Regions from separate parts of the Brevundimonas sp. LM2 genome, predicted to be linked through region 2. Evidence: predicted binding sites of a transcription regulator. Region 2 holds the regulator's gene; each other region holds the start of a gene.

The links. The regulator LexA, encoded in region 2, represses DNA repair genes until DNA is damaged. The targets are predictions, from matches to a motif close to ATGTTCNCNANNTGTTCT.
Region 1: recA (recombinase RecA) is a predicted target of LexA. The motif match lies at 4,070-4,087, and genes of this name have one in related genera.
Region 3: uvrA (excinuclease ABC subunit UvrA) is a predicted target of LexA. The motif match lies at 3,476-3,493, and genes of this name have one in related genera.
Region 4: BZG35_RS17555 (ImuA family protein) is a predicted target of LexA. The motif match lies at 2,130-2,147, and genes of this name have one in related genera.

What each region holds. Positions count from the first base shown of each region.
Region 1 covers NZ_CP019508.1:2,879,696-2,885,395, reverse strand. The annotation lists gene alaS (alanine--tRNA ligase) at 1-1,914, opposite strand, end outside; gene BZG35_RS14300 (hypothetical protein) at 2,015-2,218, opposite strand; gene BZG35_RS14295 (thiol-disulfide oxidoreductase DCC family protein) at 2,362-2,712, shown strand; gene recA (recombinase RecA) at 2,860-3,942, opposite strand; gene BZG35_RS14285 (M28 family peptidase) at 4,159-5,700, opposite strand, start outside.
Region 2 covers NZ_CP019508.1:2,118,999-2,124,698, forward strand. The annotation lists gene BZG35_RS10425 (aminodeoxychorismate/anthranilate synthase component II) at 1-165, shown strand, start outside; gene trpD (anthranilate phosphoribosyltransferase) at 170-1,204, shown strand; gene trpC (indole-3-glycerol phosphate synthase TrpC) at 1,201-1,989, shown strand; gene BZG35_RS10440 (DJ-1/PfpI family protein) at 1,992-2,606, opposite strand; gene lexA (transcriptional repressor LexA) at 2,787-3,479, shown strand; gene BZG35_RS10450 (ComEC/Rec2 family competence protein) at 3,693-5,700, opposite strand, start outside.
Region 3 covers NZ_CP019508.1:2,364,521-2,370,220, forward strand. The annotation lists gene BZG35_RS11700 (flagellar basal body P-ring protein FlgI) at 1-972, shown strand, start outside; gene BZG35_RS11705 (rod-binding protein) at 972-1,286, shown strand; gene BZG35_RS11710 (flagellar basal-body protein FlbY) at 1,283-1,723, shown strand; gene BZG35_RS11715 (EAL domain-containing protein) at 1,831-3,426, shown strand; gene uvrA (excinuclease ABC subunit UvrA) at 3,573-5,700, shown strand, end outside.
Region 4 covers NZ_CP019508.1:1,085,835-1,091,534, forward strand. The annotation lists gene BZG35_RS05430 (DUF305 domain-containing protein) at 1-382, opposite strand, end outside; gene BZG35_RS05435 (UxaA family hydrolase) at 471-2,006, opposite strand; gene BZG35_RS17555 (ImuA family protein) at 2,151-2,945, shown strand; gene BZG35_RS05440 (DNA polymerase Y family protein) at 2,830-4,401, shown strand; gene BZG35_RS05445 (error-prone DNA polymerase) at 4,407-5,700, shown strand, end outside.

The DNA of each region.
Region 1 (5,700 bases), 760 kb from region 2:
CGCGATGGCCTCCTGGGGGGCCATCAGCTGGGTCTCGGCGGGCAGGTTCTGGCGGATGACGGCGTTAACCTCGTCCTCCATGGCGGCCAGTTCGGCCTCGGTCACGGGCGCATTGTGGCTAAAGTCGAACCGCATCCGGTCGGCGTCGACCAGCTGACCCTTCTGGGCCACGTGCGGGCCCAGCACATGAGCCAGGGCCGCGTGCAGCAGGTGCGCCGCCGAGTGGTTGGCGCGGGTCGTCAGGCGCGCCTCGGGAGCCGCGCGCAGCTGAGCGCGGGTGCCGACGGTCAGGCTGCCGGCGATGACCTCGACGGTGTGGGCATAGAGGTCGCCGGTGGGCTTGAGCACGTCGAGAACGCGGGCACTGCCGCCCTCCCACTCGATCTCGCCCTTGTCGCCGGACTGGCCGCCGCCCTCGCCATAGAAGGGGGTCTGGTCGAACAGGACCTCGGCGGTCTCGCCGGTCTCGACGCTGTCGGCGGCGCTGCCGTCCTTCAGGATGGCCAGGACCTCGCCCGAGCCGTCGACGGCGTCATAGCCGGTGAAGACGGTCGGCCCCAGACGGTCCTTCAGCGCCAGCCATTCGCCGGTCGAGGCGGACTGGCCGGAGCCCTTCCAGTTGGCCTTGCCGCGCGTCTTCTGCTGTTCCATGGCCGCATCGAAGGCGGCGGTGTCGACGGTGAAGCCGCGCCGGCGCGCCTCGTCCTGGGTCAGGTCCAGCGGGAAGCCATAGGTGTCGTACAGGGTGAAGGCGGTCTGGCCGGGGATGACCCCGCCCTCGGACAGGTCGCGCGTGGCGTCCTCCAGCAGGCCCATGCCGCGGCCGAGGGTGGTGCGGAAGCGGATCTCCTCCTGCTTCAGCGTGTCCTCGATCGAGGCCTGGGCGCGGGCCAGCTCCGGATAGGCCTCGCCCATCTCGCTGACGAGCGTCGGGACCAGACGGTGCATCAGGGGATCTGCGGCCCCCAGCAGGTGGGCGTGGCGCATGGCGCGGCGCATGATGCGGCGCAGGACATAGCCCCGGCCTTCGTTCGACGGCGTGACGCCGTCGGCGATCAGGAAGGACGAGGAGCGCAGGTGGTCGGCGATGACGCGGTGGCTGGCGGCGCGGTCACCTTCCGACTTCGTCGAGGTGGCGTCCTCGGAGGCGGCGATCAGGGTCTGGAACAGGTCGGTGTCGAACACCGAGTTCTTGCCCTGCAGCACGCTGGTCATCCGCTCCAGGCCCATGCCGGTGTCGACGCTGGGCTTAGGAAGGCTGCGAACGATCTCGTCGTTCTCCTTCTCGAACTGCATGAAGACGTTGTTCCAGATCTCCACATAGCGGTCGCCGTCCTCGTCGGGCGAACCCGGAGGGCCGCCGGCGATGTGGTCACCGTAGTCCCAGAAGATCTCGGTGCAGGGGCCGCAGGGACCGTTGTCGCCCATGGCCCAGAAATTGTCAGAGCCGGCGATGCGGATGATCTTGTCGTCGCCGAAGCCGGTGACCTTCTTCCAGATCGCGGCGGCCTCGTCGTCGTCGATATAGACGGTGACGAGCAGCCGGTTCGGATCGAGCCCGTAGCCTTCGGTGACCAGTTTCCACGCCTGTTCGATGGCGTGGTCCTTGAAATAGTCGCCGAAGCTGAAGTTGCCCAGCATCTCGAAGAAGGTCAGGTGCCGGGCGGTGTAGCCGACATTGTCCAGATCATTGTGCTTGCCGCCCGCGCGGACGCATTTCTGCGAGCTGGTCGCGCGCGGGTAGGGGGGCGTGGCCGCGCCGGTGAAATAGTCCTTGAACGGCACCATGCCCGCATTGACGAACATCAGCGTCGGGTCGTTCTGCGGCACCAGGGGGGCCGAGTGAACCTTGGCGTGACCGTCGGCCGCGAAGAAGTCGAGGAAGGTCGAACGGATCTGTTTCAGGCTGGACATGGCGTTTCAGTCGGCTGCGCGCGGGAGAGAGCGGGGCGTGGGGAAACGCATATAGAGACGGGCGGCGCGGTCAGCCAAGGCTTTCCGCGCCGGGGGGACCTCAGTCGGCGTCGTCCACGGCGTCGACCGCGTCGTCCTCGTCGGACAGCAGGGCGTCGAGCGCCTCGATGATGGCGTCGATCTGCTCGGCCGAGGCCGCCAGTCGCATCACATTGCCGTCGTCGCCGCCGATTTCCAGCAGATAGCCGTCGTCGGTCTCGGCCAGGTTGAACTGGGTCAGGGTCTGGATGTCGCTGTCGGCCATGGTCGTCTCCTTGAGTGGTCGAAGAACCACCGACCGGGCGGAAGGTTCAAGCGGTTTATCGGGTTTTGTCCACGACGGCCTTGGGCAGAGCGCGGCGTCGCGGCGCGGCGACGAAACCGGCCAGCGGGTCTAAGGGGGAGGGCATGAACACGCTGGACGTCTGGTTCGACGGGGACTGCCCCCTGTGTCGGCGCGAAATCGCCTTGATGCGCCGGCTGGACCGGCGTGGAGCCATCCGTTTCATCGATGTGGCGACGGGGCAGGGGCAGTGTCCGATCGACCGCGCCGACCTGCTGGCCCGGTTCCATGCGCGCGAGGACGGGCGGCTGGTCTCGGGGGCCGAGGCGTTCGCGGCCATGTGGCGCGCCATTCCGGTGCTGGCCCCGCTGGGGCGGCTGGCGCGCAACCGGCGGGTCCTGGAGGTGCTGGAGCGCCTGTATGTGGCGTTCCTGCGGGTCAGGCCCCGGCTGCAGCGGGCCTTGCGGGACCGCTGAGGCGCGCGGGGAAGAAAGAAGGCCGCCCGGCTTGCGCCGGGCGGCCTGACTCCGCCCGGCCCGAGCCCCGCGGGGGTCGGCGGCGGGTCGCGGGGACCAGCCGGGCGGAGTGTTCGTGGAGCGCGGACCTCCAGGTCCGCCTTTCCTCTAGCCCTCGAGGTCCTGGCCCTCGTCCGGCTCGGGCGAGCCCAGCAGCTCCTCGGCGATCTTGGAGGTGGATTTGCGCACCCGGTCCTCGATGGCGTCAGCCATGTCGGGGTTGGCCTTGAGGAAGGCGCGCACGTTCTCGCGGCCCTGGCCGATCCGGGTCGAATCGTAGCTGAACCAGGAGCCGGACTTCTCGATGATGCCGGCCTTGACCCCCAGGTCGATGATCTCGCCCAGTTTGGAGATGCCTTCGCCGTACATGATGTCGAAGATGACCTCGCGGAACGGGGGGGCGACCTTGTTCTTGACCACCTTGACCCGGGTCGTGTTGCCGACGACCTCGTCGCGGTCCTTGATCGCGCCCGTGCGGCGGATGTCGAGACGGACCGAGGCGTAGAACTTCAGCGCATTGCCGCCCGTGGTCGTCTCGGGGCTGCCGTACATGACGCCGATCTTGTGGCGGATCTGGTTGATGAACAGGACGATGCAGTTGGACTTGGAGATGGAGGCGGTCAGCTTGCGCAGGGCCTGCGACATCAGACGGGCCTGAAGACCCGGCAGGCTGTCGCCCATTTCGCCCTCGATCTCGGCCCGCGGCGTCAGGGCGGCGACGGAGTCGACCACCACGATGTCCACGGCTCCCGAACGCACCAGGGTGTCGACGATCTCCAGCGCCTGTTCGCCGGTGTCCGGCTGGGACACCAGCAGGTCGTCGAGGTTGACGCCCAGCTTCTGGGCATAGCCGGGGTCCAGCGCGTGTTCGGCGTCGACGAAGGCGGCGGTGCCGCCCGATTTCTGGATCTCGGCCACGGTGTGCAGGGCCAGGGTCGTCTTGCCCGAGGATTCCGGGCCGAACACCTCGATCACCCGCCCGCGCGGCAGGCCGCCGATGCCGAGCGCCATGTCCAGGCCGAGCGAGCCGGTGGACACCGAGGGGATCACGTCGGCGATCCCGCCCTTGCCCAGTTTCATGACCGAGCCCTTGCCGAAGGCGCGGTCGATCTGAGCGATCGCCGCCTCCAGCGCGCGCTGCTTGTCGCCGTCGTCCTTGCCCACCAATTTCAATGCCGCCTGCGATGCCACCTTGCCACTCTCCCTTGCCATGATTCCCGTTGAGACCCTGTCCTGAGGACGCTGGGGGAGAGGCCCGCCTTCGGTCCGATGACCGTGACCCGCTCCCGTGTGAGCCCAGAGAGTACACGGTTTGTTCCGGTTGGCAATTTGTTCTTTTCCGTCCCATCGAGTTCATACGTCCGATTTTGACGTAGGAGGCAGCGGAGCGGAGAAGCTCTGGCTGCCCTAGGTCGGGCCGTCCGCGCTCGGCGGCGGCATGGGCTCGACCGAACGGGCGGTGAGCGACAGGCCGCAGGCTAGGATCAGGCTCGCGGCCGCGGCGGCCGCGAGGGTGGCGCGGGCGTCGGGCGGGGCCAGGGGGCGGGCGAACAACAGGATCAGCAGCGCCATCAGGGCCAGGACGCCGGGAATGTCCATGCCGACACCCAGGAAGACGGGATGGGCCAGGGAGACGATCCAGGCACCGCCCAGCACCGTCGCCAGCGCCGCCGGGAGCAGGGCGCGGGGATGTTCGAGCCGGGCCCCGATCAGGGCGCAGCCCGCGGCCGCGAGGGCCGCCAGCAGGCCCGGCCAGACGAAGATCAGCGCGGCCTCGGGGGCTGCGGCCTGGGCCACCCCGCCCAGGATCAGGACGAGTGTCATCAGGCCCAGCCAGCCGCCCCAGACAGTCCGGGGGGCCGCCTGGCTCCAGAGCGAGAGCGTGAGGGCCACCGCGCCGGCCCCGAGCACCAGGGGGTCGACGCCGTTCAGCAGCGTGACCGTCGCCACCGCCGCGACGACGACCCCCGCGAGAACCCGGGGTCCGAGCGCCGCCCGCCCCGCCAGCGCCGCCAGCGCCACGGCGAGCACGGCCAGACCGGTGCCCGCCTCCATCCACGGCAGGCGTCGCAGAAGGGTGTAATAGACGTCGGCCGATTCGGCCCGCGCCGCCGAAGGTCCCGCCAGGGCGCGAACCCCGTGGGTCACAACGATGCCCATGGCCAGCAGCCACAGACCCGACAGCAGGCCGCGCCCGACGTCGGCCGCCGGCAGCCGCGTCGCATGGCGCGCGCCCCAGGCCGCGAAGGCCAGCAGGCCGGCCGTCAGCGCCAGCAGCGTCCAGCCCAGGCCGGTCGAATGGACGATGAACAGACGTCCCAGCACGTCGCCATAGACGACATTGGCGCTTGCGGCCGGCAGGGCCCGAGTGCGCAGGTGGGCGTCGGTCGCCTCCAGGGCCTGGGCGCCGATATGCTGCAACGCGCCCCGGTCGAGATTGTCGGGCGTGGCGGTCGGCGAATGGTACTGCGAGGGGCGGCCGATGAAGGCGAAGTTGACCCCCGCGATGCCCCGGTTCTTCGGAATGGTGAAGTCGGTGCCGTTGGGCATGGTCTCGTAGACGAAGATCGACAGGGCGTTGGAAGTCGCGCCACCGTCGGCCCGGGCCGAGGCGCGGGCGAACAGGGCGATGGTCTGGGCATTGCCCCGTCCGGTCTCGAACATCATCGCCCGACCGCCCCCGCCGCGCGCCTCCAGATTGACCACCGCCCCGACCCGATCCCGCAGGGGGTGTTCGGAGAAGAAGATGCGCGCGCCGTCGAGATTCAACTCCTCAGCGTCGGTCAGCAGGACGATCAGGGTGCGGTCCGCTCCGCCCCGCGCCCGGATGGCGCGCACCGTCTCCAGCACCGCGGCCACGCCCGCGCCGTCATCCGCTGCGCCCGGGGAGCCCCAGGCGCTGTCGTAATGGGCCATCAGCACGACCGCCGCGGCTGCCGGATCGCGCCC
Region 2 (5,700 bases):
GTCACGGCCTGGACCGAGGACGGCGAGATCATGGGCGTCCAGCACCACGCCCGGCCGATACACGGGGTCCAGTTTCACCCCGAGTCGATCGCCACCGAACACGGCCATGCCCTGCTGGCCAATTTCCTCGATCTGGCGGGCGTCAAACGCCTGGCCATGGTCTGAGGCCATGTCCGAAGGGTTCAAGCCGCTGCTCGCCCGGCTGGTCGACGGCCAGACGCTGAGCGAAACCGAGGCCGGCGACTTCTTCGCCGCCTGCTTGCGGGGCGAGCCGACCCCCGCCCAGGTCGCCGCCGCCGTCACCGCCCTGCGCATCCGGGGCGAGACGGTCGACGAGATCACCGCCTTCGCCCGCGCCATGCGCGCCGCCGCCACCCCCTTCGATCAGCCGTATGAGGTCATCGACACCTGCGGCACAGGGGGCGACGGCCAGCACACCTGGAATATCTCCACCGCCGCCGCCCTGGTCCTGGCCGGGGCGGGCCTGAAGGTCGCCAAACACGGCAACCGCGCGCTCAGCTCTCGCTCCGGCTCGTCCGACGTGCTGTCCGTCCTCGGCGTCGACCTGACCGCAGGGCCGGAGCGCCAGAAGCGGGCGCTGGACGAAGCAGGGATCTGTTTCCTGTTCGCCCCCCACTATCACGGGGCCATGCGCCACGTCGGGCCGATCCGCGCCGAGATCGGCTTCCGTACCGTGTTCAACCTGCTCGGGCCGCTGTCCAACCCGGCCCTGGCGCGGCGTCAGGTCATGGGCGTCTATGATCCGCGGCTGCTCGAGCCGCTCGCCCAGGTGCTGGGCAATCTGGGGGCCGCCCGGGCCTGGACGGTCCACGGCGAAGGCCTGGACGAACTGACCACGACCGGCCCGACCGCGGTCGCGGAATGGAAGGACGGTGCCGTCCACCGCTTCACCGTCACCCCCGAGGACGCCGGCCTGCCCCGCGCCGACCTCGCGGCCCTGCGCGGCGGCGACGCCGAGACCAATGCCGCCGCCCTGACCGCCCTGCTGGACGGGGCCGCCGGACCCTATCGCGACGTCGTCCTGCTGAACGCCGCCGCCGCCCTGATCGTCGCCGACCACGCCGCCGACCTGAAAGAGGGCGTGGCCCTGGCCGCCCGCGCCATCGATGACGGGTCCGCCCGCACCGCTCTGACGACCCTGGCCGCCGTCACCTCGGCCCCCGAACCGGTCGAGGCCACATGACCGACATCCTGGAACAGATCGCCGCCTACAAGCGGGTCGAGGTCGCCGAGCGCAAGGCCGCCCGCCCCTTGGCCGAGGTCGAATCTCTGGCTTTGGTCGCCGGCATGCCGCGCGGCTTCCTGGCGGCCCTGCGCCGCCGCTCGCACGACGGCCGTCCGGCCCTGATCGCCGAGATCAAGAAGGCCAGCCCGTCCAAGGGCCTGATCCGCGCCGACTTCGATCCACCGGCCCTGGCCCGCGCCTATGAGGTGGGCGGCGCGACCTGCCTGTCCGTCCTGACCGACGAGCCCAGCTTCCAGGGCCACGACGCCTATCTGGGCGCCGCGCGCGCCGCGACCGCCCTGCCCTGTCTGCGAAAGGACTTCCTGGTCGATCCCTGGCAGGTGGCCGAAAGCCGCGCCCTGTGCGCCGACGCCATCCTGATCATCCTGTCGATGGTCGACGACGCCCTCGCCGCCGACCTGCTGGCCGAGGCGCGTCGATTCGGCATGGACGCCCTGATCGAGACTCACGACGAGGCCGAGATGGCCCGCGCCGTGGCCTTGGGCGGCGACCTGATCGGCATCAACAACCGGTCGCTGCGCACCTTCGAAGTCGATCTGGGGGCCACCGCCCGCTACGCCGCCATGGCTCCCTCCGGTGCCCTGCTGGTCGCCGAGAGCGGCATCTTCACGGCCGCCGACGTGGCCGAGGTCGCGGCGGCGGGTGCACGCGCGATCCTTGTTGGAGAATCTCTCATGCGTCAGAGCGATGTGGAAGAAGCGACGCGCACTCTGCTGGCCTGAGATCAGGCGGCCAGCGACTGCTCCATGAACGGCGCGATGACGCCCAGCGCCCGGTCGACATAGGCCGCCTTCTCTCCCACCGGGGCGACATAGTGGATCGCCTCTTCGGCGTCCTGCAGCGAGGCCAGCCGCGCGATGGTCCAGGCCGCCAGATATTGCGACGCCAGGCACCCCCCCGCGGTGGCGACATTGCCATGCGCTACGAACGGCGCGTCGAGCACCTCGACCCCGGCCTCGATCACCCAGGGCTTGGTGGTCAAGTCGGTGCAGGCCGGCAGCCGGCCGATCAGCCCCAATTTCGCCAACAGCAGCGTGCCCGAACATTGGGCCCCGATCAGCTGGCGCGCTGGATCGAGCGTGATTCGCGCCAGCATCGCCGGGTCGGCTGCGACCTCGCGCGTACGAATGCCGCTGCCGATCAGGACCGCGTCCGCCTCGGCCGCATATTCGAGCGGCTCCTGCCGCTGGATCGTGACCCCGTTCATCGAGGTCACCTCCAGCGTCGGAGCGGCGATGCGCGTCTCCCAGCCCTTGGCGCGCATCCGGTTCAGGATGCCGGCGGCGATGAAGGAATCCAGCTCGTTGAAGCCGTCGAAGGTGAGGATGGCGATGCGCACGGTGCGCTCCATAAGGGCGCGGTCTCCCGGCACGGGGACGCTCGCGACCCGTGGATGAGAGGCCAAGCGGGGCCGCAATGCACGTGAAAAACCGCCGGCCACCGTTAAGTTGACATTAGGCAAGAACACTTACAGAACATCGACAACGGTTCACGACTTGTTCTGAGGGCGATCCCCACCATGCTGACCAAAAAACAGCACGAACTCCTGATGTTCATCCATGAACGGATCAAGGAGACCGGCGTCTCCCCCTCGTTCGACGAGATGAAGGAGGCGCTGGACCTGGCGTCCAAGTCGGGTATCCATCGGCTGATCACGGCGCTGGAGGAACGCGGCTTCATCCGCCGTCTCGCCCACCGCGCTCGGGCGCTCGAGGTCGTCAAACTCCCGGAACAGGCCACGACTGGACCGGTCCGGGGCCGTGCCCCCTTCCGCCCCGACGTCATCGAGGGCGGCGGACGACCCCGCCCGGTCGAGCCCGCCAACGACACTCGCGAACTGGTGCTGGTCGGCAAGATCGCCGCCGGCGTGCCCATCGCGGCCATCCAGCAGGACCACGGCCGCTATTCGGTGCCCGAGGCCATGCTGGGCGCGGGCGAGCACTACATGCTCGAGATCGAGGGTGATTCGATGATCGAGGCCGGCATCCTCAACGGCGACCTGGTGGTCATCAAACGCGTCGACACCGCCTCCTCCGGCGAGATCGTCGTTGCCTTGGTCGAGGGCGAGGAAGCCACCCTCAAACGGCTGCGCCGCAAGGGCAACTCCATCGCCCTGGAGCCCGCCAACCGCGCCTATGAGACCCGCATCTTCGGCCCCGACCAGGTCGAGGTCCAGGGCAAGCTGGTCGGCCTGATCCGCCAGTATCACTGACGGCACGCCCGGCTCCGCTGATCCCGGCGGAGGAGCAAAGAGCCCGCTTTTCCTCCCCGCCTATCCCGGCGAAAGCCGGGACCCAGTCCTTTGGGCGCTCCACGTCGGAGGTTGGTTGCGAAGGCGGTCCAGGCCGTGCCCCGCGCCAGCACTGGATCCTGGCTTTCGCCGGGATGAGTGGAGGCTGAAATTCCCGCGCTCCAAAAGGCGTGTCTATGGCACGTCAGCTGCGTCCGGATCGCCAACGCGGCTCCACGGCCGGTCGCCCCTCGCCTCCGCCGACCAGACCGCCCGCCAGCCTTGCGGCGTCTGCCACAGCTCAACCGCCCCGCCCCGCGCATAATCAACGCCGTCCAGCACTAGGGTGTCGGCGCACTCCTCCGGCAGGACCGTCACCGTCGCCCGCACGCTGACCAGGGGAGCCGAGGCGCACAGGTCCGCCAGCGCCTCTAGGCCCGGCGCGGTCTGGCCCCACCACAGGGCGATGGGCGCATCCGTCCCGGTCCCCGGCGCGCAGGCATAACGCTCGCAGACCCAGCCGTCCTCGCCGCGATTCGTCGCCGTCAGACCGCGCCGCCGTGACCACAGGTCGGTGGCGAAGGTCCGCACGCCGGGCCGCACGATGACCGCTCGTTTGTCCTCGCTATAGGCCGCATTCGTCCCGCCATCGCCGATCCAGACCGTCGGCGTCGGCGCGCGCGGCCACAGCAGCACGGCGCACACGAACGGCAACCCAAGCCAACGCAGCCGCCCCTCCCACAGGGCCACGAACAGCACGCCCAGGAAGGAGATCGGCAGCACATCGTCCGGCGCGCTGGCGATGGTCCGCACCGCGCCGGGCAGGCCGGCGGTCCAGTGCCCCACCGCCAGCATGGCCTCCACGCCCTGCCCCGCCACCCACAGGAAGGGCGCGCCCAGCCCCTCCGGCCCCAGCAGGACGCCCAGCGCCAGGGCCGGCATCAGGACGAAGTCGGCGATCGGGGCGGTGGCCAGGTTGGCGATCAGGCCGAACACGGCGGTCCGGTTGAAATGCTGTATCGCGAACGGCCCGGTCGCGGCCCCGGCCACGGCACTGGCCGTCACCGCCACGACCAGCCAGTGCCGCGCCGACTGCGCCATGGCGATGGGCCAGGGCACAGACAGTTCGCGCGTCCGGGGCGGCCAGGCCTCGGCCAGGGCGACCAGGGCGGCCGTGGCCGCGAACGACATCTGAAAGCCCGGCGTCACGACGGCCTCCGGTTGCAGCATCAGCACCACCATGGCCGCCACCGCCAGCCCGTGCATGCTGATGGCCGGCCGATCCAGCAGGATGCCGGCAAAGGCGATCGACGCCGTGACCGCCGCCCGCTCGGCCGGGGCCGGCGACCCCGACAGCACCAGATAACTCCACACCGCGATCAGACCCGCGACCGCCGCCACCTTCTTGCCGGACACCCGCAGCGCCAGAAAAGGCCAGGCGGCGACCCCGAACCGGACCAGGAAGAAGGCGAACCCGCCGACGATCGCCATGTGCAGGCCCGAGATCGACAGGATGTGCGCCAGTCCGGAATCGCGCATGGCGTCCAGGTCCTCGCGCTGGATCCAGGTCTCGTGCCCCGTCGTCATGGCCGCCGCGATCCCGCCCGTCCGCGCCCCCAGCCGGTCGACGATCCGCTGGGCCAGGCCGAATCGGGCGGCGTTGACCCGCATCGCCATCCGCAACTGCCACGGCGGCAGGGGCAGGACGGCCGGGCGCGTCTCCCCAAGGGCGACGGCCGTTCCCCCCATCCGCTCGAACCAGGCCCCCCGGCCGAAATCATAGGCACCCGGGCTGGCCGGCGGCGGCGGCGGATTGAGGATGGCGAACAGGCGGATCGCGGTCCCTGGCGCCGGTGGCGCGCCCTGCACGGTCGCGCGCACCCGGATCGGCGTCGCCTCCGGGGCCAGCCCCCGGATCCGGACCGGGGCCACGACGACCCTATGCCCCCGGTCGCCCGGGCTGTCGACATCGACCACCCAGCCCTCGATCACGGTCGGCGCGGTGAGGACCGGGGCGATCGGAGCGGCCACCCGGTCGCTGCGCAGCTTGGCCCCCGCCAGGCCGCACGCCATGCAAGCCAGCAGCATCAGCGGCAGACTGAACCGCCGTCCCAGCCCCCGCCGCTTCGCACCCAGCCAGAGCGCCAGCATCAAGGCAGCCGTCAGCATCAGGGGCCACAGCGGCGGCTCGCTCTTCAGAGCG
Region 3 (5,700 bases), 250 kb from region 2:
GGCCTGGTCGTCGGTCTGGCCGGCACCGGCGACTCCCTGCGCAACTGCCCCTTTACCCGCCAGTCGCTGGAAGGGATGACCGAGCGTCTGGGCGTCAATATCCGCGGCGCCAACGCCAACTCCAAGAACCTGGCCGCCATCATGGTGACGGCCGACCTGCCCCCCTTCGCCACGCCGGGCGCGCGGGTCGATGTCTCCGTGTCCAGCCTGTGCGACGCCAAGAGCCTGCTGGGCGGCACGCTGCTGGTCACCAGCCTGCAGGGCGCGGACGGCAACGTCTATGCGGTGGCCCAGGGCTCGGTCCAGACGGGGGCCGTCTCCGGCTCCGGCGGGTCGGGGTCGTCGGTCACGCGCGGCGTGCCGACCGCCGGCCGCATCGCCTCGGGCGCGACGGTGGAGCGCGAGACCGGCTTCAATCTCGACAGCCTGCCGGAAGTGCGGCTGACGCTGCGCAATCCGGACTTCACCACGGCACAACGCGTCGCGGCCGCAATCAATGCCAGCTTTCCCTCCACCGCCCTGGCCGAGAACGGCTCGGTCGTCGCCCTGCGCGCCCCGACCCAGCTGGGCATGGCGGCCTTCATCAGCCGGGTCGAGAACATGCCCGTCGCCGTCGACACCCCTGCCCGCGTGATCATCGACGAGGTCAACGGCGTCATCGTCATGGGCGAGAACGTCCGCATCTCCACCGTCGCGATCGCCCAGGGCAATCTGACCATCTCGGTGCAGGAAAGCCCGGTGGTAAGCCAGCCCAACCCCTTCGCCCAGGGCCAGACCGTGGTGGTTCCCCAGAGCGACGTGACCGTCGAGGAAGAGCTGGGCCGCGAGATCCGGCTGGTCAACGGGGCGACGTCGCTATCGACCCTGGTCGCCGGCCTGAACGCCCTCGGCGTCTCGCCGCGCGACATGATCTCCATTCTCCAGGCCATCAAGGCGGCGGGCGCGCTGCAGGCCGAAATCGAGGTGCTGTGATGAGCGACCTGACCGTTTCCGCCGATCTGCTGGCCCCCGCCCCCACGGCCCCCGGGGCCAATGCCGCCCGCATGCGGGAGACGGCCGAGGCGTTCGAGGCCTCCTTCCTGGCCCAGATGATCAAGCCGATGTTCGAGGGCCTTTCGACCGACGGCCCGTTCGGCGGCGGAGAGGCCGAGGGGACCTGGCGCAGCTTCATGATCGACGCCATGGCCAAGCAGACGGTCAAGGCCGGCGGCATCGGCCTGGCCGACACCGTCGTCGCCGAGATGGTCCGCATGCAGGCCGAGCAGTCGGTCGGAGCCGGCGCATGACCTATGACACCGTCACCGCCTCCGCCCACCTGCACCGCCTGACCGCGCTGACGGTCCGTCTGACCGGTCGCCTGGAAGCCGAGACCCAGGCCTTCGCGGCGCACCGGCCGCAGGACGTGGCCGCCGGCCTCGCCGAGACGCAGGATCTGGCCAATCTGTATCGCCGTGAATCGACTCAGTTGAAGATGAACCCCGGCCTGCTGTCGGCGGCCCCGCCCAGCGACCGCATGGGCCTGATCAAGGCCACCGAGGCCTTCGAGGCGGTGCTGGCGGTCCATGCCCGCACCGTCGAGGCGGCGCGCACCATCTCCGAAGGCCTGGTGCGCACCATTGCCCAGGAGGTCGCCGGCGCACGGGCGATGGGCACGGGCTATGGGGCCTCCGGTCGGGCGGCGGCCGGCGACGGCCGCGCCGTCACGCTGAACCGCAAGGCCTGATCGGTGCCGCGCCTCCGCCGGCTCGAGGGGCTTGGGATCGGGACATCACAGCGTCGTTAACGATACGTCTGAGGCGAAGCTTAAGAGCTAAGGCCTAGGGTCGGATCATGACGTCCCACAAGCGCCTGCTGGGTTTTGCCTTCGCCGCGTCCGACCTGCTGGTCGAGCTGACGCCGCGCGGGACCGTGGTCTTCGCCCTGGGCTCGGGCCCTGTGTCGGAGCTTCCCGTCGAGAGCCTCGTCGGCACATCGCTGTTCGCCGGGGTGGGCAAGGCCAGCGCCAAGGCGATCGAGTCGGTGGTGACCGGCATGACGCCGGGATCCCGCTCGCCGGCGATCGAGGTCCTCTTCGCGGCCGGCACAGGACGCGTCCGGCGCGCCTCGGTCCGGCTGTTCGCCCTCCCCGATCTGGCCCCCAACCTTTCCGCGTCGGTCAATTGGGAAGGCCCTGCCTACCGCCTGCACGATCCCGAAGCCCGCGCGGCGCTGAGCCCGGCGGCCTTCCTGGATCGCGCCAGGAATGTCCTGACCGCCCCGGGAGCGCCCGATGGCCTGGCCGTCGCCTTCGTCGACATCCTCGGCCTCCAGGCCGCCGAGGCGCTGGGTGAAGCCGGTGAGCGGCTGAACGCGCGCGTTCAGGCCGCGCTTCAGGCCGCCTCGATAGAGGGCAACAGCACCGGCCAGCTGGGCACCGAACGGTTCGCCATGCTGCGCGACCGATCCATCAACAACGACCTGGCCGGCGAGGTCCGCGAGCTCGGCCTGAGCGAGGGTCTGGAACTGGGCGTCCGCTCGTCCGAGGTCGATATCGAGCTGGGCGGCGGGTCCCGCAACACCCTGCGGGCGCTGCGTTTCGCGATCGAGACCTGTCTGAAGGACGGCGGCCTCGAGCGGCCCGAACTGACCTTCTCGGCCGCCCTGTCGCGCACCATCCGGAATGCCGACGCCTTCCGCGTCATGGTCCGGGAGCGCGGCTTCGACCTGCACTACCAGCCGATCGTCGATCTGAAGACCAAGGCCGTCCACCATTTCGAGGCCCTGGCCCGCTTCCGGGGCACCAACGGGCCGACCGACACGATCCGCATGGCCGAGGAACTGGCCCTGATCGACAGTTTCGACATCGCCGTGGCGGAAAAGGCCCTGGGCCACCTGCGCCGCAAGGGATCCGGCCTGCTGAAGTTCGCCATCAACGTGTCCGGCAGCTCGCTCGCGGACGATCGCTATGTGCAATCGGTCCTGCAGATGACGGCCGCCCGCCCCGAGGAGCGCCGCCGCCTGATCGTCGAGGTCACCGAATCGGCCGCCCTGGCCGACGTCGACGCCGCCAACCGCCGATTGGGCGTCCTGCGAGCGGCTGGGATCAAGGTCTGTATCGACGATTTCGGCGCGGGATCCGCGAGCTACGACTACCTGCGCGGCCTGTCGGTCGATGCGGTCAAGATCGACGGCCGGTTCATGAAGCGGCTGGAGACCGACCCGCGCGCCCGCACCATGATCGGTCATCTGGTCGAGCTTTGCGCCTCCCTCAAACTGGGGACGATCGCCGAGATGATCGAGACCCAGGCCACCGCCGACATTCTGCGCGATCTGGGCGTCGATTTCGGCCAGGGCTGGCTGTTCGGCAAGGCCGAGATCGAGCCGCGCACCCTGCCGGCCGCCAACGATCCCGCGCGTCGCCTCGGCGAAGTGGTGGGCTGGGGCTGACAGGGTCTGCCGCGGGCCTGCCGGAGTCCCCAGACTGACAGCAGCCTCAATGTTCCCACATTGTTCTTGCTGAATCATCGGGATCAATGCCCATATAGCGATGTTGCACCGGACACCTGTCCGGCCTTCCCGCGTTTCCGGAACACATGACCGAAAAGCACAACTTCATCCGCGTGCGCGGCGCGCGCGAGCACAACCTCAAGGGCGTGGACGTCGACATCCCGCGCGAGCAGCTGGTCGTCATGACCGGTCTGTCGGGGTCGGGTAAATCCTCGCTCGCCTTCGACACCATCTATGCCGAGGGCCAGCGGCGCTATGTCGAGAGCCTCAGCGCCTATGCCCGCCAGTTCCTGGAGCTGATGGGCAAGCCCGACGTCGACCTGATCGAGGGCCTGTCGCCGGCCATCTCCATCGAACAGAAGACGACGTCCAAGAACCCGCGTTCCACCGTCGGCACGGTGACCGAGATCAACGACTATATGCGCCTGCTCTGGGCGAGGGTGGGCGTCCCCTATTCCCCGGCGACCGGCCTGCCGATCGAAAGCCAGACCGTCTCCCAGATGGTCGACAAGCTCATCGCCCTGCCGGACGGCGAGCGCCTGCTGCTGCTGGCGCCCGTCATTCGCGGCCGGAAAGGCGAGTACAAGAAGGAGATCGCCGAGTGGCAGCGCTCGGGCTTCCAGCGGCTCAAGATCGACGGCGAGTTCTACGCCATCGAGGACGCGCCGACGCTGGACAAGAAGTTCAAGCACGACATCGACATCGTCGTGGACCGGATCGTCACCAAAGGGGGTCTGGAGGCCCGCTATGCCGACTCCATCCAGACGGCCCTGAACCTGGCCGACGGCATCGCCGTGGCGGAATGGGCAACGGCCGCCGAGGGCGAGGAGCCGCGCCGGCTGCTGTTCTCCGAGAAATTCGCCTGCCCGGTCTCGGGCTTCACGATCAGCGAGATCGAGCCCCGGCTGTTCAGCTTCAACAATCCCTTCGGGGCATGCCCGACCTGCGACGGCCTGGGCCTGAAGCTGACGTTCGACGCCGATCTGGTCATCCCCGACCGGGACAAGACCCTGCACAAGGGGGCCGTCGCCCCTTGGTCGCGGGGCCCCTCGCCCCTCTACACCCAGACGCTGCAGGCCCTGGCCCAGCACTACGGCTTCTCGATGGACAAGCCGTGGCGCGAGCTGCCGGACCTGGCCCGCAAGGTCATCCTGCAGGGCACCGGCAGCGAGAAGATCAAGTTCGTCTATGACGACAACGCCCGCAAATACGAGGTCTCCAAGCCGTTCGAGGGGGTCATCCCCAACCTCGACCGCCGCTGGCGCGAGACCGACAGCGCCTGGGTCCGCGAGGAGCTGGGCCGGTTCCAGTCCGAGACCCCATGCGAGGCGTGCGGCGGCAAGCGGCTTAAGCCCGAGGCCCTGGCCGTCAAGATCGACGGGGCCGACATCGCCGAGATCAGCTGGCTGTCGATCTCCAAGGCCTATCTGTGGTTCACCACCCTGTCCGACCGCCTGACCGACAAACAGCTGGAGATCGGCCGCCGCATCCTGAAGGAGATCACCGACCGTCTGCGGTTCCTGAACAACGTCGGGCTGGACTATCTCAGCCTGTCCCGGTCGTCGGGCACCCTGTCGGGCGGCGAGAGCCAGCGGATCCGCCTGGCCTCCCAAATCGGCTCGGGCCTGACTGGCGTGCTGTACGTATTGGACGAGCCGTCGATCGGCCTGCACCAGCGCGACAACACCCGCCTGCTGGAAAGCCTGCGCGGGCTGCGCGACCTCGGCAACTCGGTCCTCGTCGTCGAGCATGACGAGGAGGCGATCATGACCGCGGACTACGTCATCGACATGGGCCCGGCCGCCGGCGTCCACGGCGGCCAGATCTGCGCCGAGGGCACCCCGGCCGAGGTCATGGCCAATCCCAAGTCCCTGACCGGGAAGTACCTGACCGGCGAGCGCGAGATCGAGCTGCCGCCCGAGGGCCGCCGCCCGATCAACCGCAAGAAGACGCTGAAGATCAGCGGAGCCACCGGCAACAATCTGAAGAACGTCACCGGCGAGATCCCCGTCGGCCTGTTCACCTGCGTCACCGGCGTGTCGGGCGGCGGCAAGTCGACCTTCACGATCGAGACCCTGTACAAGGCCGCCGCGCGCCGCCTGCACAATGCCTCCGACGCCCCCGCCGCCCTCGACCGGATCGAGGGGCTGGAGCATTTCGACAAGGTCATCGACATCGACCAGTCGCCGATCGGCCGCACGCCGCGTTCGAACC
Region 4 (5,700 bases), 1.0 Mb from region 2:
GAGCCATGCTATGACCCGCATGGAGGTCGGCCATGGTCATGGCCACGGGTTGCCCGCGATCGGTCAGCCAGTTTCGTATCAGGGCCATCTCGGCCGCCTGACTCAGGGCGATCCTCTGGCCCAGACGCTTGATCTGCGGGCTGTCGCCGTGCGCCTGGAGCAAGGCCACCATCTCGACCGCCTGGCCGTGGTGGACCAGCATATGCTGCATGAACTCGACATCGTCGGCCGTGCAGCTAGTGCGGCTCAGTTCCACCGCCTGGGCGGGGGTGATGGTGCGCGCGGCGGTACCGGGAGCACCCGGCTGAAAGATCGGTGGGGTCGGGGCGTCCTGCGGCAGGCCGACGACGCCGGCCAACACGATCCCGAGTAGCGGATGCAAGATGGTTAGACTCCCCGTCGGCCCCACCCGACCTGACGGGATCAGACTAGAAGCGCCGACCGGCCGGGGGCAAGTCGCAAATTCGCCACTACATGACCGCGCCGAGACGCCACGGCTGGATCTCGTCCTCACCGAAGCCGAGCGCCTCGCTGCGCGACGGCTGGCCCGAGGCGGTGCGGATCAGCAGCGCCAGGATGCGCTCGCCCATCTCGGGGATCGACACTCCGGCCGACAGGATGGCTCCGCAGTCCAGGTCCATGTCGTCGGCCATCCGGTCGTACATCGCCGTATTGGTCGCCAGCTTCAGGCTGGGGGCCGGCTTGGCCCCGAAGACCGAGCCGCGCCCCGTGGTGAAACACACCAGATTGGCCCCGCCGGCGATCTGGCCGGTCGCCGAAACCGGGTCGTAGCCGGGGGTGTCCATGAAGACGAGGCCGGACGCCGTCACCGGCTCGGCATAGGCATAGACGGCGTTCAGCGGCGACGAGCCCGCCTTGGCCACGGCCCCCAGCGACTTCTCCAGGATGGTCGTCAGGCCCCCGGCCTTGTTGCCGGCCGAGGGGTTGTTGTCCATCGCGCCGCCGGTGGCCGCGACATGGGCTTCCCACCAGCGGATCCGCGCCATCAGCCGGTCGGTGACGGACGGATCGACCGCGCGGCGGGTCAGCAGGTGCTCGGCCCCATAGATCTCGGGCGTCTCGCTCAGGATCGCCGTGCCCCCCTCGGCGACCAGACGGTCGACCGCATGACCGAGGGCCGGATTGGCCGTGACGCCGGAATAGCCGTCCGAGCCGCCGCACTGCAGCCCCACCACCAGTCCGGACAGGGGTTGCGGGGTACGGGTCAGGGCATTGGCGGCGTCCGCCATCGCCATCATCCGCGCGACGCCGGCTGTGATGGTGGCCGAGGTCCCGCCTTCGCCCTGGATGGTCAGGACCGACAGGGCGTCGCCGGAGGCCAGACCCTCAGCCTCGGTCAGGCCGGACAGCTGGTTGGTCTCGCAGCCCAGACCCAGCATCAGCACCCCGGCGACATTGGGGTGGCGGGCATAGCCGGCCAGGGTCCGGCGCAGCATGTCCATGGCCTCGCCCGCGGACTCCATGGCGCAGCCCGAGCCGTGGGTCACCGCCACCACGCCGTCAATGTTGGGGAAGCCGTCGCCCAGCCGGGTCTCGACCTCGCGGGCGATCCGCTTGGCGACCATGGCCGAACAGTTCACCGAGGTGACCACGGCCAAGAAATTCCGGGTCCCGACCCGACCGTCGGGGCGGAGATAGCCGTCGAAGGTGCGGCCCGAGACCGTCCCGGCCGGTCGCGTCCTGACGACCGCGCCGTCCAGCCGCGTCGTCACATCGCCCATGCCGAGGTTATGGACGTGAACCCAGTCACCGGCCTGCACCGGGGCGGTGGTGGCCCCGATGACCTGTCCGTATTTCCGCACGGGTTCGCCGGGGGCCAGGCCGCGCAGCGCCAGCTTGTGGCCCGCGGGCACGGCCTCGCGGACGACGATCCCGCCCAGGACCGTCTCGCCGGGCTGGAGGGCGCGGACACAGACGGCGACGTCGTCCTCAGGGTGCAGGCGGAGGGCCGGGGCGGGGGCAGGCGACAGGAAGGGCGCGGTCATGCCGCACGATACCGCATCCGGATCGGGTGGGGCAGGGGTCCGCGCCTGACGGCCTGGTCAAACTGTCAACAATACGAATCACTTGCCCGCTTGACTCCCGCCACCCTGTAGGAGGCATATAGAAGAACATAACAGGAACATTTGGTGCCCTCGACCCTTCAGATCGCGCAGCTGAAAGCCCGGCTGGCCAGTCTGTCTCGTCCCGAGACCGGCGGCGAGCCCGGGCGGTTCACGCTCGGGATGGACCGTGTCGATGCGTATCTGGACCCCGGACCTTGTCTCTTTTGCCTGCACGATATCCATGCTCGAAGCCCCGCCGATGCCGTGGCGGCCAATGCCTTCGCCTTGGGGCTGGCGACGCGCGCGACGCGGGACCGGCCGATGGTCTGGGCGATCCAGACCCTGGCCGGTCAGGAGGCCGGGGCGCTCCACGGGCCCGGTCTGCACGAATGGGGGCTGAGGCCGGAAAGCGTGCTGGTCGTCCGGGTCCGCGACGCCACGGCCCTGCTGGCGGCGGGCGAGGAGGCGCTGAAGAGCGGAGCCGTGGGCGCGGTGCTGATGAGCGGCTGGGGCGAGACCAAGGCCATGAGCCTGACCGCCAGCCGGCGCCTGGCCCTGGCCGCGCGGGCGGGGGGCAGCACGGCCTTCGTGGTGCGGGCGGCGGCCACCTCGGCACCCAGCGCGGCCGAGACGCGCTGGTCGGTGCGCTCGGCCCTGTCGACCGGGCTGGAGGCCGGGGCTCCGGGACGGCCCGCCTTCGTCGCCGCCCTGACCCGCAGCCGGCAGGGGGCCGCCCCGACCGAGTGGACGCTGGAGTGGGATCGTGAGACCCGCGCCTTCGCCGAGCCCGCGCCGCTATCTGGCCGTCTGGTTTCCGTTCCTGTCTTCGGATCGGCTGCGGCGCGAGGACGCGCGACAGGCCTTCGCCGCACCGGCTGACGCAGAGCCCGTGGCCCCCGTGGTGCTGGTCGAGAAGATCCGGGGCGCGCTGCGTCTGGCGGCGCTGAACCCGGCGGCCGGTCGGCTGGGCCTGACGCGCGGCATGACCCTGGCCGACGCCCAGGCCCGCACGCCCGACCTGAAGACGGTGGTGCATCGGCCGGACGCGGACGCGACCCTGCTGGCCCAGGTGCTGGACGATTTCGGGCGGTTCACCCCGATGGCGGCGACCGACGGCGACGACGCCCTGATCCTGGACGTCACCGGCTGCACCCATCTGTTCGGCGACGAGGCCGGACTGGTCCGGGCGGTGCAGGGGCGGGCCGGTCGCATCGGTCTGGCCGTGCGCACGGCCCTGGCGGGCACGCCCCAGGCGGCGCGGGCCCTGGCGCGGTTCGGGCCGGGCGGCGTGTTTGAACCGGGCCAGGACCGGAGCGCAGTGCGTGCCCTGCCGATCGCGGCGCTGGAGCTGGACGACAAGGAACTCCAGGCCCTGACGCGGGCGGGCCTGCGCAGCCTGGGGGATCTGGACGACCGTCCGACCGCGCCCCTGGCCGCCCGGTTCGGCACCGACCTGCCGGTCCGGCTGGGGCGGATCCTGGGGCAGGAGGATGTGCGGATCACGCCGCTGCGCCCCGCGCCCCCCTGCGTCGTCGACCGCATCCTGTTCGAGCCGATCACCGAGACGACCGACGTCGAGGCGGTGATCGGCGACCTGCTGGTCGAGGGGATGGCCTGGCTGGATCAGCGACGGCTGGGCGGGCGGGCGTTCGAGGTCGCCTTCTTCCGCCTGGACGGGGCGACGCGGCGGATCACGGTGCGGACCGGGCGGGCGACGCGCGACGCCCCCGGGGTCATGCGGCTATTCCGCGAACGGCTGGCGGCCCTGTCCAGCCCGCTGGATCCCGGCTTCGGCTTCGACCAGCTGCGGCTGTCGGTGCCGGTCACCCAGAGCCTGGCCCCGACCCAGGGGGCGTTCGAGGCCGAGGCGCCCGGCACCGAGGACCTGGACCGGCTGATCGACCGGCTGACGGCGCGGCTGGGGCCCGAGGCCGTGAGCCGGTTCGAGCCGGTGGAGTCGCACCTGCCCGAACGGGCCGCGCGTCTGGTCTGGGCCGGGCGGCGCCAGACCGAGACCCCCTGGCCCCCGCGCGATCCCGAATCGCCGCCGCTGCGCCCGTTCCAGATGTTCGACCCGCCCCAGCCGATCGAGACGGTCTCCCTGGCCCCCGACGGCCCGCCCGCCCAGTTCCGCTGGCGGCGGGTCACGCACCAGGTCGCCCGCGCCGAGGGTCCCGAACGGATCGGCGGCGAATGGTGGCGCAGGCCCGGCCACCGCACGCGAGACTACTACCGCGTCGAGGACCGCGACGGTCGCCGCTTCTGGCTGTTCCGCGCCGGCTTCTATGGCGAGGAGCCCGAGCCGCGCTGGTATATCCACGGCCTGTTCGCATGACGGACCTGGCCCCCCCGATCGCCTATGCGGAGCTGGCGACGGCCAGCAACTTCTCCTTCCTGCGCGGGGCGTCGCACCCGAAGTCGCTGGTGCTCAGCGCCATCCTGCGCGGTCATACCGGCCTGGGTCTGGCCGATCGCAACACCGTCGCAGGGGTCGTGCGGGCCTGGAGCGCGCTGAAGGCCCTGCGCGACGAGGGCCTGTCCCCGCCCGAGAAGGTCCGCGACGGCGGCGGGCCGGGCGAGACCAGCTTCGTCGAGGATCCAATGAACGACCCGGCCCTGTCGGACCTGGTCAAGGCGCGGGCCCAGGACTTCCGGCTGCTGACCGGGGCGCGGCTGGCCTTCAACGACGGCACGCCCGACATCGTGGCCTATGCCGAGGACCGGGCGGGCTGGGGGCGGCTGACCCGGCTGCTGACGCTGGGCAACCGGCGGGCCCTCAAGGGCCAGTGCGAGATCGGCCTGGCCGACCTGCTGGCCGATCCCGAGGGCCTGTTGCTGATCGTCATGCCCGAACGGCGGCTGGAGGGCCTGCCGCGTCTGCTGGAGCGGCTGGAGGCGGCCGCGCCGGGGTCGGTCTGGCTGTCGGCGGCGATGCTGAGACAGGGCGACGACCGACGGCGGCTGGCCCGGCTGAAGGCGATGGCGCAAGCGGCCGACGTGCCCCTGCTGGCGGTCAACGACGTGCTGTATCACGACCCGTCCGAGCGCGACCTGCAGGACGTGCTGACCTGTATCCGCGAGGGGGTGACGGTCGAGGCGGCGGGACGGCGGCTGCTGGCCAATGCCGAACGCCACCTGAAACCCCCCGCCGAGATGGCCCGGCTGTTCGCCGATACGCCCGAGGCCCTGGACCAGACCCAGGTCCTGCTGGCCCGGGCCCGGTTCGACCTGGAGGACCTGACTTACAACTATCCGCAGGAGCCGACGCCGCCGGGCTGGTCGTCGCAGGGGTGGCTGGAGGACCTGACCTGGCGGCACGCCCACATCCGCTATCCCGACGGGGTGCCGGCCAAGGTCGAGGACCTGCTGACCAAGGAGCTGGCCTTCATCGAGACCCAGAATTTCGCCCCCTATTTTCTGACCATCCACGACATCGTCCGGGTCGCGAACGCCAAGGGCATCCTGTGCCAGGGGCGGGGGTCGGCGGCGAACTCGGCGGTCTGTTACGTCCTGGGCATCACCTGCGTGGACCCGGCCGAGAACGACCTGCTGTTCGAACGCTTCCTGTCCGACCACCGGGGCGAGCCGCCCGACATCGACGTGGATTTCGAGCACGAGCGGCGCGAGGAGATCA